4 regions of the Exiguobacterium sp. FSL W8-0210 genome follow, and region 1 is predicted to be linked to each of the others. Evidence: riboswitches for the same ligand, from Rfam matches in the RefSeq annotation. Region 1 holds a riboswitch; each other region holds the start of a gene.
What was found. Region 1 has a riboswitch for S-adenosylmethionine ahead of MKY22_RS15000 (Na+/H+ antiporter NhaC family protein). Riboswitches for the same ligand answer to the same signal wherever they lie in the genome.

Region 1 (4,195 bases):
GGGGAGAAAGGATGGCTCAAAAGAATAAAAAGCTATCAAAGGGAGCTTGGCTTAGTATTAGTGCCTTGTTGGTCACGCAAGCAGTTAGCCTATTTTTCAGTGTACGAAAATCAGGACGTAACCCGTGGGTATGGGGAGGCGCGGGACTCGTTCAGTTTCCACTTCCAGCAATCGCGTATTTGATTTTAGAACGACAAGCGAAGCAGAAAAAATAACGAAACAGGTCCGATCATAGCGATCGGACCTGTCGTTTGTTAAGAAGAGATTTTTTCTTGTTGAGCAACTGATTTCTTTGGACGTGGGAAACCGAAGATGATGGCAATCGATCCACAGACGAAGAGCAGGAACGGATAGAACAGATACGGAATCAGTTCCGGTGAAGCCGTTTTCGTCAATTCTGCTGCAATCAAGAGTTGCGCCCCATACGGAATGATACCTTGAATCCCACAAGAGAAGATATCGAGAATACTCGCTGATTTCTTGCGATCGACTTCATACGTATCAGCGATTTCAGCTGCCAGTGGTCCAGCGACGAGAATCGAGATCGTATTGTTCGCCGTTGCGAGATTCGTCGCACTGACGAGTGCTGCCATACTGAATTCGGCACCGCGACGCTGAGAAATCTTGCGCGTCAACGTCTCTTTCAAGTAGACGATTCCACCGTTGAACGTGATCAAGCTGACGAGACCACCCATGAGGAGCGTCAAAATGGAGATTTCCGCCATGCCCATCATTCCTTTTGACATCGAGAGGACGAAGCCACTCAAGCCGAAACTACCATCAATCATACCGATGATGCCGGTGAGTAACGTACCACCAATTAAGACAAGAATGACATTGACGCCAAATAGTGCAAGGACGATGACAGCAAGATATGGAATCAACTTGTAGAATTCAAATGCTTTTGCTTCGACGACGTCACCAGAACCAGAAACGAATGCGAGTAGGATGACCGTCAAAATAGCAGCCGGTAGGACGATCATGAAGTTCGTCCGGAACTTATCGCGCATGTTCGTTTTTTGGGTACGGACGGCAGCAATCGTCGTATCCGAGATGAACGACAAGTTATCGCCGAACATCGATCCACCAACGACTGACGCTGCTGCGATCGCAACGTTGATGCCTGTCGCTTCATGAATACCGAAGGCGATCGGCGCGAGTGCAGCAATCGTTCCAGTCGATGTTCCCATTGCCATCGAGATGAAGGCAGCGATGATGAACAGACCACTCATCAGTAATGACGGAGGTAGGAACGTCAAAGCAGCATTGACGGTTGCATCGATGGCACCGATTGCTTCTGCCGTTCCAGAAAACGTACCGGCTAATAAGAAGATGAAGACCATGATCATGATATCAGGATTTCCGGCACCCGTTGCGATTCGTTCGACCGTTTGATTGATGGATCCTTTCGTCGTGATTGCAGCAAAGATCAAAGCGATCAATGCGGCGATAAGGATCGGAAATTTGTAAAAGTCGTCATAGAAGATCCCGGCTCCGATGAAGAGGACCAGGAATACGACGAGGGGAAGCAGTGCCCATTTGTTAGGCATGATCGTTTCATTCATTGTTGACACCTCGTTTCTCAAAGATACAAAAAAGACCCCTTCGCAAGAAAGAAGGAGGTCTTTATGAAATAAAGACGCTCTTCTTATCTCTCAAGCTTTCGCTTGCTGGATTTGGCACAGTACGAATCAAATCGTCCGCTGCCGAAACATCATTGGGCCAGTCCCTCCGTTTCTCGCGATAAAAAGAAGTCATTCAATTGTTTAAAACACGTTTCTTACCGTACCGCATTGAGTAACGCGTGTCAACTGTACTTTACTGAAGTGCTTGTTTTAACGTCTGGACGTTTTCTTCCATCAATTTAAAATAAGAGCTGTTTTGCTGTGCTTTCGTGACGGACTCTAGATTATGAATCGTCACGGATTCAGCTCCGATTTCTTTTTGAATGACACGTGCGACCTTAGGTGAGACCGTTTCTTCGAACGCGACGTATTTCAAATCATGCATCCGTGCTTCTTTCACTAAAGCAGCCAGTTGCTTTTGTGACGGTTCATCGGAAGGAGAAATTCCCGCGATCGGCAGTTGCGTGAAACCATATCGTTCTGCGAGGTAACCGTAAGCGGCATGCGTAACGAGAAGTTCTTTTTTCGATCCATCAGCGACGGCTTGTTTAAATTGTTCGTCCAATTCATCAGCTTGCTGATCGAACGTTTTTAAGTTTTTTTCGAACGTTGCTTTGTCTTTTGGTACTTCTTTTGATAGAGCGACTGTGATGGAACGTGCCATTGTTTTTGCGTTGGTAGGATCGAGCCAGACGTGTGGATCGTATTTTCCGTGGTCATGGCCTTCTTCTTCATGTGCAGGTTCATCCGTTGCGTGATCATCGTGCCCTTCTTCTTCGTGGGCATGTTCGTCTTCACTATGCCCCTCTTCTTCATGTGCATGGAGTGTAGCATCCGATTCTAGTAAGTTGACGTCCTTACTCGTCTCGACGAAGCGGACATCCGTGCCTTTTAGACTCTCCTGGATTTTTTTCGAATACGGCTCGAGCGTCGTACCGGTTAAGAGGAACAAGTCGCCCTTAGCAATCTCGGTGAGTTGTTTTGACGTCGGCTCGTAAGAGTGGGGGTCTGCTCCAGGTGGGACGATCATCTTGACGTTGACTTGATCCCCTCCGATTTCGCGGGCAATAGCAGCCGTCGCGAACGTTGATGCATAGACTTCTGTCTGGGTTTTATCTGAAGTCGATGAATCGGTATTCGAACCGCAAGCAGCGAGAACACTTGCACTTGCGAAAGCGACTGTTAAAGCGGGAATGATTTTTTTCATTATATGATACCTCCATTATTAAAACGTAACTATTCCGATTTGGACTTTCTCACTATAGCGGAACGCTGGTGAAGCGTCAAGTACGAATACCGAGACGTTCGACTTCTTTTAAAACGGGGTAGAAGGATAATAAAGTGAAGAAACTAGCACGTCTTTTGGAGGTGATCAAGTGAAACGTGAAACTGCATGGCTAATGGGGGGAGCTGCGTTATTGACGACGGCAGCAGCGGGAGCGAGTATCTGGAACAATTATGGTGCATTGCTTCGATGGACCGAACCCGCCTTGCCACTCACAGAAAAACAACTTGCACCGCGGACGCTCACCTACAAACAGGTGGGAAACCGCATCTTACAGCTCGATCTCTATTATCCACCGGGAGAAGGACCGTTTCCAGTTGCCATCTATGCACACGGTGGTGCATTCGTTCGTGGAGAGCGCGATGACATGTTCTGCTTTAGTCCAATCGTCGACCGTCTGCTTGAACTCGGAGTTGCCGTCTGTAGTATTGAGTATCGTTTGTTCGAAGAGGGCAGTTATTTTCCGGATAACCTCGAAGATGTACGGGATGCGTTATGTTTTTTGAATAAGGAAGCAGAGGGTCTTCGCATTCTAAGAGGACGGATGATGGTATGGGGAGACTCAGCCGGAGCCGCACTCATGCTGACGACGGCACTTGCCCCATCTGCTTTCGTTGGTGAGCGTGATGAGCGCCACATGCCATTGATCAGTGGTGTGATCGCTTTATATCCACCGACGAACTTTTTGTTGTTTAATTTCATTCAGACTTGGATTGCCCACATTAAGTTCTACAAGGGGGGACGAGAAGAATGGCGCAAGCTGATGACGCACGTCTCACCCGTCACGCACCTAACATCGGATGCCCCGCCCATCATGCTCTTGCACGGTAAAAAAGATCCAATCGTCCCATTTTCTCAAGCCTTGCATTTCGTTGAGAAGGGAGCAGATGTCGGAGCAGATGTTCGTTTGTTTTCCTTTCCGAATGGCACCCACTCACTTGCCAGTTTCGCTCAGACGGAAAATCCGTTAAAGATCGAGCGATTGCTTGAACGAATTGAACGTTTCACCTGTCAGGTACTACTGTTGCCACCACGACAACTTCCGAAAGGAAAACATGATACAATCAGTCATATTTCTTAAATGAGGGAGACAGAGACATGACTGAAATTTGTTTAGTGCGGCATGGTCAGACGGATTGGAACTTAAACGAACGGATTCAGGGAAGAGAAGATATCCCGTTGAATGCAACAGGAAGAAGACAAGCGGAACTCAGTGCCGCTTATCTATCGAATGAAAAGTGGGATGTCTTATTAGCAAGTCCCTTGTCGCGTGCCGTTGAGACAG
Region 2 (4,195 bases), 2.5 Mb from region 1:
AAGTCCTGCTTTGATTGTAAGTACAGCGTTGACGACGATTTCTCCCATGTTTCATTATCCCCTTTCGTGATTACCTGTATCTGTACCCATTTTCACGAAAAGACACACGTCAAAGGAGCTTGAAGATGCAAACTCAACTTTTTGAAGCACTTGAACAATTCGAACCGACGATGATCGCGTTACGTCGTGATTTTCATCGACATCCGGAACTCTCTTTCCAGGAAGTCCGCACATCAGAACGAATTGCAAACTTTTACGCGGAGCAGGGCATCCCTTATCAAACAGCCGTCGGAGGTCGTGGTGTCGTCGCGACGATCGAAGGCAAACAGCCTGGTCCGACGATTGCGGTCCGTGCCGATTTTGATGCTTTACCACTTCAAGAAGAGACGACGCTTGCCTTCCGGTCGATCCATCCCGGGGTCATGCATGCATGTGGACACGATGGTCATACGGCGATCGTGATGGCCCTTGCTGCTACACTCTATCCGTTACGCGATCAATTGCAAGGAACGATTCGGATCATCCACCAGCATGGAGAAGAGGTCTTTCCCGGTGGAGCCATCCAAATGATCGAAGCCGGCGTCCTCGAAGGGGTCGATGCAATTTTCGCGACACATCTCGAAAATGATTTACCGGTTGGCACGATTGGGTTTCGGGAAGGACATACATTATGTGCGATCGACGAATTCGAAATCATCGTCCATGGTCAAGGTGGTCATGCGCAAGCACCGCACAAAACAAAAGATGCGCTCGTCGCTGGAGCGCAACTCGTCTGCAACTTACAACATCTCGTTAGTCGACGGGTCGATCCGTTTGAGCCTGCTGTTCTTGCAATTGGTTCTTTCCATGCGGGAACGGCTCCGAACATCGTCACGGGTGAAGCACGCATCGTCGGGGAAATCCGGACGTTCAATGAAACACTGCGGCATCAGCTCCGGCAAGAAGTCGATCTTGTCGCCAAAACGACATGTGCCGGCATCGGTGCTACCTATTCAATCGACTTCACGACTGGTTACCCGGCGCTCTGGAATCACCCGGATGAGACAAAACTCGTTCAGGAAGCTGCTGCTTTCTTACCGGAAGCATCCGTCCGGGCACTCACACCAATGATGGCGGCGGACGACTTCGCACATTACTTAACACACGTCCCGGGTAGTTATTTCTTTACCGGCTCTGGCTATACGGACGGTCGCGTCAACTATCCGCAGCACCATCCACAGTACGAGATCAATGAACAAGCGTTGTTGATCGGTGCGAAGACACTTGGAGCAACCGTTTTACGTGCCTTAAATTCTAAGGATTGACTTTATTTCTTTGTGAATGGTATCATCACAACAATGATAACGAATGACATCAACTTCATATACCCTTATCAAGAGTGGACCGAGAGATCTGGATCGATGACGTCCCAGCAACCTGCGCATAGCAAGGTGCTACGACCAGCAAAGCGAAAGCTTTGGTTGATAAAAAGCGGCGACTCCTTTTGCAACCAAGCGAAGGAGTCGTTTTCGTTTTCTCGCTGTCAGACATACAATGGGGATTTCCCACGGAGAGGAAGAGACAGATGGAAAAAGCAACATTTGCAGGTGGATGTTTTTGGTGCATGGTGACACCATTTGAAGAATTACCAGGAATCGAGGGAATCGTATCAGGTTACATGGGCGGACACGTCGATAACCCGACATACGAGCAAGTCAAAACAGGAACGACGGGACACCTCGAGGTCGTCCAAATCACGTTTGATCCGAGCCTGTTCCCGTACGAGCGTTTACTTGAACTCTACTGGCCCCAAACGGATCCGACGGATGCAGAAGGTCAATTCCAAGATCGCGGTACGCAGTACGCGCCAGCAATCTTCTATCATACGGATGCGCAGCATGAAGCTGCGATTACTTCCCGTGACGCTCTTGCTGCAAGCAACCGTTTCAAACAACCGATCGTGACGCGGATTGATGCCGCTTCTGAATTTTATCCAGCGGAAGAGTACCATCAAGACTTCCATAAGAAAAATCCAGAACACTACAAAAAAGATCGTGCTGCTTCTGGTCGTGATGCCTTCATCGAACAGGAATGGAAAGATACGACGACGGTCTAATTCAAAAAATGCATATAAAAAACAGGTCAGTAAACATTTGTTTGCTGACCTGTTTCATTGTTATGAAAAAAATAAGTCATGAAACACGTTCTACTTGATCCTTCGCCCTCTCTTCCGGCGCGACGACTTGATACCGCTTCAAAACGAAGATCCCACATACCATGACGGCGAGACCGACGAGCTGACCGAACGATAAATCAATTTGTGGTAAACCGAACCAGCCGAACGTATCAACAGCAAGAGCAAAGCTTAACTGCGAAATCAGAACGACAGAGATCGCGATGGACGGACCAAGCAACTGAATCCCACGCATGACACAAAAAACGACGCCGACACCGACAAGTCCACCAAACCAATAGAGTGGCGATACGTTTTGGATCTGTCCGATTGTTCCACCACGAAACAGAACATACGTGACACTTGCTCCGATGAAACCGACGAAGAAGACCAGCGTCGTTGTCGCCCAAGCACCGAACGCGTCACTCATCCGAGCATTCAATACCGTCTGTAAACTGATTAACATCCCTGCCAACACGGCACACACGATTCCTATTACCATGTTCGTTCCTCCTTACTCATAGCTGTTACCGTTCGCCTTCTCGCGAATCCGCTCCAAATCGACGATGATGATTTTCCCGCGTCGTCGAACGAGAATCTCCTCTTCACATAATTTCGTGATGATCCGGTTGAGATGGCGATAACTCGTTCCAAGCCAGTCAGCGACGTCATGCAGGTTCGACGTCCGCATCTCCTGATAAAACAAACTGTCACTGGCTTCAGAAGCGATCGATAACAAATACCCTGCAAATCGCTCTTCGACGGTATACAACACGTGATGCGACGCTGATTTCGAGTCGGCATACCACTTGGCTGTGATCGTGCGTAATAAAAATTGCAGAAAGACGTTCGTCGTATTGTGCTCGCGTAAAATCGCATACGGTACGCTCAACACCTCGACGTCGGTCACCGCTTCGACCGTATTCAATACTTCCCGTTCGTTGATGAACTCAGCGTCACCGATCACTGTCAGTGGTGTCTTGAATCGCAGAATCCGCTGTTTCCCTTCTGACGAGGCAGCAGATATCTTGACCTTGCCTGCGACGATGAAGTACATCCGGTCGATCGCTGCCCCTGTCGTACAGAGGAGTTCCCCTTTTTGGAAGGTTTCTTGACGCAACCTAGCGCGCGTCTCTTCCGTCAAAATCGTATCCAGTCCGTACTGTTGAATGACGGTTTCCATGTTTATTCCCTCCCTTTAGGCAAGTGAGAAAATCGCAACTCCTGCAAGCATGAGACCCACACCAACCCACTGACCACGATTTCCTTGTTTTTTTAAGACACCGAACCATCCCTTTAAATCAATCACAAACGCACATAAAATCTGTGCGACGAGTAATAAACACATCGCCCATGTCATCCCGAGTTTTTGGATTGCTGTCAGTTCCGTTACGACGACTAGCACGCCAATCAAACCGCCGCTTGCATAAATCCACGGTAACTGACGGAAGCCACCGATTTTCCGATCTCGTACGAAACTGTAAATGACTAAACAACCCATCAGACCCACAAAGTGGACGATCAATACGGACAACCACGGTCCGACGCCTGTCGCAAGGCGCGCATTGAATATGCCTTGCAGGGCGATGAACAGACCGCTCATCAAAGCAAACACGACTCCTTGCACGTCATCTCCTCCTTTAATCTCTACACTAGAGTAGACCTTACTCGTGCCCTACTTGAAAAGGACAAATGTCCCATTTTCAAAAAAACATGAAAAAACCCGCTGTCCACAAGTGGCATCACGGGTCCCTCACTATATACTCATGTCGTAAAACGAGTCGTCGTTTGTTTCAGCTGTTCCTCTGCTTCCGCCATCATGCGCGTAAACAACTCCGCAACAGTCGGCACATCATGAATCAATCCCGCAACCAGTCCAGCGTTGACATACCCTTTCTCCTCATCGCCCTCAAGAGCGCCCGTAATATGATACGACTCATTCGTCTGATCGAGAAAAGCAGCAGGTGTCTCTGCTGTGAGTCGTTCGACGTAAGGACCATCAAGGACACGTCGGACGAATCCGACGGAACGTCCGATGATACG
Region 3 (4,195 bases), 150 kb from region 1:
AACCGATGCCGCATGCCGTGACTTCCATGATCGTCCGCATCAGACGAATTGACGTTCCGAAGCGCTCTGCAAGTGTCAGCGTCAACCCATCACGTGGACCGGCCCCGTATCCAATAGCGACATACAGACCAGCGCCCATCCCAATGATGAAGATACCGAAAATCAGCCAGAGCGTATTCAACCAGATCGACTCAAAAGAAGGTAAGAGATGAGAACCAAGAACAAGATTCATGAAGACACCGACGAAAATCGCGTTGACGAGCGTTCCGATTTGCGGTGTGACGCGGTCTAACGCGTACTTCACGAAAACGAGTAATAGACCGACAAGCAAGATGATCGTTCCGACGGATAGCGGCGTCTTCTTTTGGAGACCAAGATGTAATACATCCCACGTCGAGACACCGAGTTCAGCCGTGATCATCATCGATGAGCCGAGAGCGAGTAAAAATAAACCGAGTAGGAAGAGTCCCCACTTTAACGTAGCGCGTAATAACCAGGAAGCACGATGACGCGTCATGTCTAACACCTCATTTCTTAAAAATAATTGATTCGTTAACTGTATCATGAGGAAAGTAGAAGAAGAAAGACGAAATTTTCCGTTTTTTCCATCTTAAGAAGGAGGGGAAGGTCGAAAGAGAAACGTATACTGAAGAAAAAAGGAGATGACAGGATGAAAGCGATCCGGCACCTGATTCGTTTTACATACATAGAAGCCATCTGTTGTGTCTTTCCCGTCATGATTTTCGCAGCGCTTGCTCTTTCACGTTATCTTCCTGCTGAACCGATCGCGCGATACGATCTCCTGTTGCTATGGTGTCTTCTCGTCCAAATCGTCTTACTTGTCACGCGTTATGAAACGCTGGAAGAGTTCAAACTGATCTTACTCTTTCACGTGATTGGTCTAGCACTTGAACTGTTCAAGGTGAACGTTGGGTCTTGGAGTTATCCGGAACAGGCTCTAACGAAAGTGGCTGGTGTTCCCTTGTATGCAGGATTCATGTATGCAAGTGTCGCAAGTTATGTCTGTCAAGCGTTCCGAAGATTTCATTTACGCTTCACAGCATTTCCACCGCCTTGGCTTGCGATCAGCGTCGGCAGTCTCGTCTATCTCAACTTCTTCACCCACCATTGGATCTTCGATGCACGCTGGCTATTGATGGTCCTCGTCGTCCTTGTCTTCTATAAGTCATGGGTTCATTTTACGATCGAGCAGACGATCTACCGGATGCCGCTCGTCCTATCCTTTTTACTGATTGCCTTTTTCATTTGGATCGCGGAGAACATCGTGACGTTCTTTAAAGGCTGGGTCTATCCGCATCAGGAAGGAGGCTGGGCAGTCGTTGATCTTGGAAAATTGTCTTCTTGGTTCCTGCTTGTGATCATCACGGTTTTGATCGTCATCGTCGCGAAATACAAGCGTCAGGATCCGGCTGTGGAGATATATCAGCGTACATAGACGAAAAACATGACATTTCGTTTGCGATGAAGCGCTTCGATGTTCAACGTTCGTTCTAACATGTGGACGACAACTTGAGCGTGCTTGGCTCAACCAGCAACGAGACGGGAAATTATTGAAAAAAGAGTGAAACATTAGAAATTTTAAGCCGTAGAGTAAGGTGAGAACTTATTTTTCAAGGAGGACCTTACTCATGTCATCTCAATTAAAGAAAGCAGCGAAGGAGTCGCTCAGCGGTCGTTGGGGATTTGCAGTCCTAGCTTTTCTGCTGTTTAGTATTATTCAGGGTGTTCCTAATTTATTTGGATCGGATATCGATGAGCCGTCTAGTAGTATAGATCTCGTTGTATCATTGGTGTCGATTTTATTGATTCCAGTAGGAGTCGGTTGGACATGGATTGCCATGTCGATTGCTCGTGGCGAAGAAACGAAAGTGACGGATTTGTTTGAGCCATATGGTATGTTCCTGAAAGTGGTGGGGCTGGCCATTGTTCAGTTCATCTTTATCGCGCTCTGGACGTTACTCTTAATCATCCCTGGTATCATCAAGTCATTCTCTTACTTGTTGACGTTCTACATCCTTCGGGATGAACCATCGATCGGTATTCTCGAGGCCATCACACGCTCACGGCAACTCATGGATGGACACAAGATGGAAGCATTCTTGCTCTTCTTATCGTTTATCGGTTGGGCGTTGCTTGTCATTGTTACGCTTGGTCTTGCTGTCCTATGGGTCGGACCATACTTCAGTGTCACGCTTGCCAAATTCTACGATCGTATTCGTGGGGAGCAAGCGCCAGAGCAGACATCAGATTTCGTCGCACCATACTAATTCCGAATCCCGACATCACGTCGGGATTTTTCTTTAGGGATAAATCCGATAGGAAAAGACGGTTTAATGGTTGCTTTAGTTCAATGAATTCTGTACGATGAATGCAATACATCTTATCTAGAGAAGTCGAGGGACTGGCCCGAAGACACTTCAGCAACCCCGCCGCTATGGCGGAAGGTGCTACTTCCAGGAAGGGATACCTTCTGAAGATAAGAGCGGACAGGACAAGATACCGTCGCTCTTTTCGAACTTCGAAAAGAGCGTTTTTTTTATCATAAGGGGGACGATGGAGTGGAGTATGGTTTTTGGTTACCGATTTTTGGGGGATGGCTACGTAACGTCGAGGATGAACAGATGCCAGCAACATTCGATTATGCGAAACAAGTCGCACAAACAGCTGAACGCATCGGCTTCTCGACGACGTTGATTGCGGAATTGAACTTGAACGATATCAAAGGCATCAAGGAACCGAGTCTTGAGGCATGGACAACGGCAGCGGCGATTGCTGCAACAACAGAACGCCTTGAGATCATGACAGCGGTTCGTCCCGGGTTCCATAATCCAGCGACGACGGCGAAGATGGCGGCAAACATCGATCAGTTGAGTGGAGGGCGATTTACGCTCAATGTCGTCTCAGCCTGGTGGGCAGAAGAAGCAAAACAATACAACGGTATTTTTACTGCACATGATGAGCGCTATGCCCGGACGGAAGAGTTCGTCACGGTCATGAAAGGACTATGGGCAGATGCGTCACCGTACAGCTTCTTCGGTCATCACTACACGATCGAACAGGCAGAACTCCATCCGAAACCTGTCCAGCGTCCGGGAATTAAGCTCTACGCTGGTGGAGAAAGTGAAGCCGGAAAACGGACGATCGTCGAACATTGTGATGCCTACGTCATGCATGGAGGCACTGTTGAAGAAGTAGCTCATAAAATCAATGACATGAAAATACGCCGGGAAGCGACGGGACACGCACCGCTTGAGAGCTTCGGTCTTGCTGCCTACATCATTTGTCGGGATACGGAAGAAGAAGCGCTTCTTGAGTGGCAACGCATCACGGACGTCAAGGAAGACAGCGCCGGTTATGCCGGTTATCAAGATTTCATCAGTAAATCGCAACTGGAACAACAGGTCGAGCGAAATGATTATTCCGTTTCGAACCGTGGTCTGCGACCGAACTTGATCGGAACACCAGAACAGATTGCCGAACGGATTCTAGCGTTCGAAGCCGTTGGTGTCACGTTACTCTTGTTACAATTCTCACCACAACTTGAAGAAATGGAACGCTTTGCTTGTGACGTAATGCCACTGGTCGAAGCGAAACGAAAGGTAGGTCAACAATCATGACGAAAATTCATATTCTCCACGAAAACCAAGAATGGACGGATCATCTCATCAAACGTCTCGAAGAACTCAAGTTGCCGTACGAGCAGTGGCACTTAAATGAAGGAATCGTACCGTTAGATGAACTGCCGCCAGAAGGTGTCTTTTACAGTCGTATGAGTGCGTCTTCGCATACGCGGGGGCATCGTTACGCGCCGGAGTTGACGGAAGGGGTCCTCGCTTGGTTAGAAGAGCATGACCGGACCGTCTTTAACGGAACGCGTGCGCTTCGTCTTGAAGTCAGCAAAGTCAATCAATACACGGCGTTGCGGAAGGCTGGGATTCGTGTACCGAAGACGACGGCTGCCGTCGGACGCGATCAAATCGTACAAGCAGCAAAAGAGATCGGTGTTTCGTCATTCATCACGAAACACAACCGTGCAGGGAAAGGTCTCGGCGTCCAGTTATTCCATTCGATTGAAGCACTTGAAGCTTATCTCGACGGTCCGACATTCGACGAACCAGTCGATGGCATCACGTTGATTCAAGAGTATATTCAAGCACCAGAACCGTACATCACA
Region 4 (4,195 bases), 490 kb from region 1:
CCAAGTCTCGTTCCGCGTGAACTCGTCGACGAGATTCATACGATTTCTGACCGCGATGCATTTGACGCGGTTCATACACTCGCTGCTCGCGAAGGATTACTCGTTGGTAGTTCAGCAGGTGCAGCGCTCGTTGCTGCGCTTGATATCGCGAAGCGTCACCCCGGCAGTACGATCGTCACCGTCTTCGCAGACAGTGCCGAACGCTACTTAAGCCAACAAATCTTTGAAAAGGTGGACGAAACTCATGCGTAAGAAGACAGCATTGATTCATGGAGGAACAGGTGTCGACCGGGCAACAGGAGCCGTCACACCTCCGATCTATCAAACAAGCACATACAAGCAGGATAAAATCGGTCAACTTAAGGACGGATACGAATACTCACGGACAGCGAACCCAACACGGACGAGCATCGAACGATTGATTGCGGATCTCGAGGGCGGCGCACGTGGTTTTGCCTTCGGTTCTGGGATGGCAGCGATCCATGCCGTCTTCCACTTGCTTGAGTCTGGCGACCACATCGTCATGACGGATGACGTCTACGGTGGTACGTTCCGCTTGATGCAACGCGTCTTACCAAAGTTCAACATCCAAGTGACATTCGTCGATACGACGGACCTTGCAGCGACGGAAGCAGCGATCCAAGACAACACGAAGATCGTCTACGTCGAAACACCGACGAACCCGTTGTTGAAAGTAACGGACATCGCAGCCATCGCAACGATTGCCAAACGTCACGATCTTAAACTCGTCGTCGACAACACGTTCGCGACTCCATATCATCAACAACCACTCGCGCTTGGTGCAGACATCGTCTTGCACAGTGCAACAAAATACATCGGCGGACACTCGGACGTCGTCGCTGGACTTGTCGTCGTCAAAGATGATGCGCTCGGCGAAGAGCTTCACTTCATCCAAAACTCGACAGGCGGCGTACTTGGACCGCAAGACAGCTTCTTGCTCGTCCGTGGTCTTCGTACACTCGGTATCCGGATGGATGCGATCGAAGAGACAGCACATGATCTCGTTGCGTTCCTACAAGCGCAAGATATTGTCTCAAACATCTTCTACCCGGGACTTGCATCGCATCCTGGTCACGACATCCAAGCGAAACAAGCGACTGGGTTTGGTGGGATGATCAGCTTTGATGTTGGTTCAGCAGCGAATGCAGAAAAACTCGTCGAGGCGACACACTTCTTCACACTTGCTGAGAGTCTTGGTGCCGTCGAGAGTCTGATTTCCGTTCCGGCACGGATGACGCACGCGTCGATCCCAGCAGAGCGTCGGGCAGAACTCGGCATCACAGACGGTCTCGTTCGGATTTCAGTTGGACTTGAGGACGCGGAAGATTTGAAAGAAGACTTAACACGTGCTTTCACGTTCCTCGAAAAAGTTTCTGAAAAAACTGTTTGACAACAAAAATAACCCCTGCTAATATTCAGAATATATTCTACAAACTTAATACCGAAACTCTTATCGAGAGTGGTGGAGGGACTGGCCCGATGAAACCCGGCAACCGCGGATCTAATCCGAAGTGGTGCTAATTCCAGCAGACAAAAGTCTGGGAGATGAGAGCAAATGGTTTTGTGTACTGAAAAGTGCGCGCGTTTGCTCTAAAACGCGCGCACTTTTTTTATTTTAGGAGGGACAGTTGTGATTCGTTTACAAGACGTAGGAAAGATTTATCGCTCAAAGCGCGGAGCGGTCGAAGCTGTCGCGAATGTCGATCTGACAATCGAACGCGGTGAAATTTTTGGAATAATCGGTTATTCCGGAGCAGGGAAATCGACCTTGATCCGATTGCTGAATATGCTTGAAGCACCAACGAGTGGTTCGATCCAAATCGATGGTGTTGAAATGACATCACTAAAACCAAAGGAATTACGAGGCGTCCGTAAGAATGTCTCGATGGTCTTCCAACATTTCAACTTATTGTGGTCACGAACAGTTGAAGAGAACATCATGTTCCCACTCGAGCTCGGTGGCTTCCCGAAAGCACACCGCAAGGAACGGGTAGCGGAACTGATCCAACTCGTTGGTTTGGACGGACGCGAAAAAGCCTATCCGTCACAATTATCCGGTGGTCAAAAACAACGTGTCGGTATCGCTCGGGCACTGGCATCGAACCCGGACGTTCTCTTATGTGACGAGGCAACAAGTGCACTCGATCCGAAGACGACGGACTCAATCCTTGAGTTACTCGTTGACATCAATGAAAAACTGAAACTGACGATCGTCTTGATCACACACGAGATGCACGTCATTCAAAAAATCTGTCACCGGGTCGCCGTCATGGAAGCCGGTAAAATCGTCGAGCAAGGACCGGTCGCAGAGGTCTTCCGTCATCCGAAGCAAGCGATGACGAAGGAGTTCGTCAAACAATTGACGTCGCCTTCGGAAAACGAGTTGACGTTCGCGAAACTACGCGAACGGTACCCAACCGGAAAAATCGTTCAGTTGACGTTCGTCGGATCAACAGCGGAAAGCCCGATCCTCGCGGAAGTCATGAAGGATTCACCGGTCCTGTTCAACATCATCGGCGGAAACGTCGGTCAATCACAGGAAGGGGCACTCGGTACACTGTTCATTCAGTTGATCGGGGAAACAGCAGCAACACAAGCGGTCATCACGAAGCTTCAAGCCAGTGATGTTGAAGTGGAGGTGGATCACCGATGATTTCATTCTTTGACAACCTAGATTGGGACATGGTGTGGGAAGCGACAGGCAGTACCGTCTATATGACGGCAATCGCTGGGTTTTCAACATTCGTTCTCGGTTTGATCATTGGTTTACTATTGTATGCGACAAACGAAGAGTTATTGTTCAAGAATCGGGCGTTCTATTCAGTGTTGAGCTTGATCGTCAACGTCTTCCGTTCGATTCCGTTCATCATCTTACTGATCTTATTGATTCCATTTACGACAGCGATCGTCGGTTCGTTCCTCGGACCAACGGCAGCATTACCGGCACTGATTTTCGGTGCTGCACCATTTTACGGTCGGATGGTTGAACTCGCGTTACGCGAAGTCGATAAAGGTGTCATCGAGGCAGCGGAATCGATGGGCGCGACGAAGTTCCAAATCATCTATAAAGTCTTAATCCCAGAAGCATTGCCTGCCATCGTTTCTGGTATCACGGTCACACTCGTCTCACTTGTCGGTTATACGGCAATGGCCGGAGTAGTCGGCGGAGGTGGACTTGGGGACATGGCCTTCATCGAAGGATTCCAGCGTTCTCAAAACGATGTCATCGTCATTGCGACACTCTTAATCTTAGCGATCGTCTTCGTCATCCAAATCATTGGTGATTTGCTGATCCGTGCGATCGATAAACGTTAATTCAAATTTTATTCATATTGGAGGAATCATTCATGAAAGTTTGGAAAAAATTCGTAGGTACTGCCGCTGTATCCGTTTTAGCAATCAGCCTTGCTGCATGTGGCGAAAAATCATCAGGATCAGGTAGCGACGACAAAACACTCGTCATCGGTGCTTCAAACGTACCGCACGCTAAGATTCTTGAGCACGTCAAAAAAGAATACGAAGCAAAAGGTTACAAGCTTGAAATCAAGAAGTTCCAAGATTACGTACTTCCGAACAAAGCGCTCGCTTCAAAAGAAATCGATGCGAACTACTTCCAGCACGTACCGTATCTTGAGCAACAAGAGAAAGAAAACAAATCGTATAAGTTTGCGAACGCAGGTGGCGTCCACGTTGAACCACTCGGTATCTACTCGAAGAAATACAAGTCACTCGATAAGTTGCCAAACGGTGCAACGATCTTAACGAGCTCAAACGTCGCGGAACGCGGTCGTGTCTTGACGTTCCTTCAAAACGAAGGGTTGATCAAGCTTAAAGACGGTAAAACGACAGATGCACAACTCGGTGATATCGCAGAGAACCCGAAGAAACTCAAGTTCAAGACGAACATCGAAGCTTCACTTCTTCCGCAAGCTTACAAAAACAATGAAGGTGACGCCGTCCTCATCAACACGAACTATGCGATCGATAACGGTCTGAACCCATTGAAAGACGCGATCGCTTCGGAAGATGAGTCGTCACCATACGTCAACATCATCGTCACACGTGACGGCGATGAGAAAGACAAGCGTGTCACGACACTTCTCGATGTCTTGCACGAAAAGAAAAACCAAGATTGGATCCTCGACAAGTACAAAGGTGCAGTCGTTCCAGTCAG

Region 2: another riboswitch for S-adenosylmethionine. It lies ahead of msrA (peptide-methionine (S)-S-oxide reductase MsrA); the one in region 1 lies ahead of MKY22_RS15000 (Na+/H+ antiporter NhaC family protein).
Region 3: another riboswitch for S-adenosylmethionine. It lies ahead of MKY22_RS15725 (LLM class flavin-dependent oxidoreductase); the one in region 1 lies ahead of MKY22_RS15000 (Na+/H+ antiporter NhaC family protein).
Region 4: another riboswitch for S-adenosylmethionine. It lies ahead of MKY22_RS12490 (methionine ABC transporter ATP-binding protein); the one in region 1 lies ahead of MKY22_RS15000 (Na+/H+ antiporter NhaC family protein).

What each region holds. Positions count from the first base shown of each region.
Region 1 covers NZ_JBBOUK010000001.1:2,878,878-2,883,072, reverse strand. Annotated here, with positions in the region: gene MKY22_RS15005 (hypothetical protein) at 12-215, shown strand; gene MKY22_RS15000 (Na+/H+ antiporter NhaC family protein) at 255-1,565, opposite strand; SAM riboswitch class I at 1,646-1,750, opposite strand; gene MKY22_RS14995 (metal ABC transporter solute-binding protein, Zn/Mn family) at 1,819-2,832, opposite strand; gene MKY22_RS14990 (alpha/beta hydrolase) at 3,002-3,991, shown strand; gene MKY22_RS14985 (histidine phosphatase family protein) at 4,009-4,195, shown strand, end outside.
Region 2 covers NZ_JBBOUK010000001.1:424,212-428,406, reverse strand. Annotated here, with positions in the region: gene MKY22_RS02310 (putative quinol monooxygenase) at 1-48, opposite strand, end outside; gene MKY22_RS02305 (M20 metallopeptidase family protein) at 126-1,304, shown strand; SAM riboswitch class I at 1,367-1,470, shown strand; gene msrA (peptide-methionine (S)-S-oxide reductase MsrA) at 1,565-2,095, shown strand; gene MKY22_RS02295 (DMT family transporter) at 2,172-2,654, opposite strand; gene MKY22_RS02290 (Crp/Fnr family transcriptional regulator) at 2,667-3,335, opposite strand; gene MKY22_RS02285 (DMT family transporter) at 3,351-3,779, opposite strand; gene MKY22_RS02280 (NAD(P)H-dependent flavin oxidoreductase) at 3,917-4,195, opposite strand, start outside.
Region 3 covers NZ_JBBOUK010000001.1:3,029,887-3,034,081, reverse strand. Annotated here, with positions in the region: gene MKY22_RS15740 (YczE/YyaS/YitT family protein) at 1-517, opposite strand, end outside; gene MKY22_RS15735 (DUF817 domain-containing protein) at 671-1,456, shown strand; gene MKY22_RS15730 (DUF975 family protein) at 1,650-2,288, shown strand; SAM riboswitch class I at 2,399-2,504, shown strand; gene MKY22_RS15725 (LLM class flavin-dependent oxidoreductase) at 2,580-3,638, shown strand; gene MKY22_RS15720 (ATP-grasp domain-containing protein) at 3,635-4,195, shown strand, end outside.
Region 4 covers NZ_JBBOUK010000001.1:2,388,696-2,392,890, reverse strand. Annotated here, with positions in the region: gene MKY22_RS12500 (PLP-dependent cysteine synthase family protein) at 1-252, shown strand, start outside; gene MKY22_RS12495 (bifunctional cystathionine gamma-lyase/homocysteine desulfhydrase) at 245-1,411, shown strand; SAM riboswitch class I at 1,469-1,573, shown strand; gene MKY22_RS12490 (methionine ABC transporter ATP-binding protein) at 1,652-2,674, shown strand; gene MKY22_RS12485 (methionine ABC transporter permease) at 2,671-3,336, shown strand; gene MKY22_RS12480 (MetQ/NlpA family ABC transporter substrate-binding protein) at 3,369-4,195, shown strand, end outside.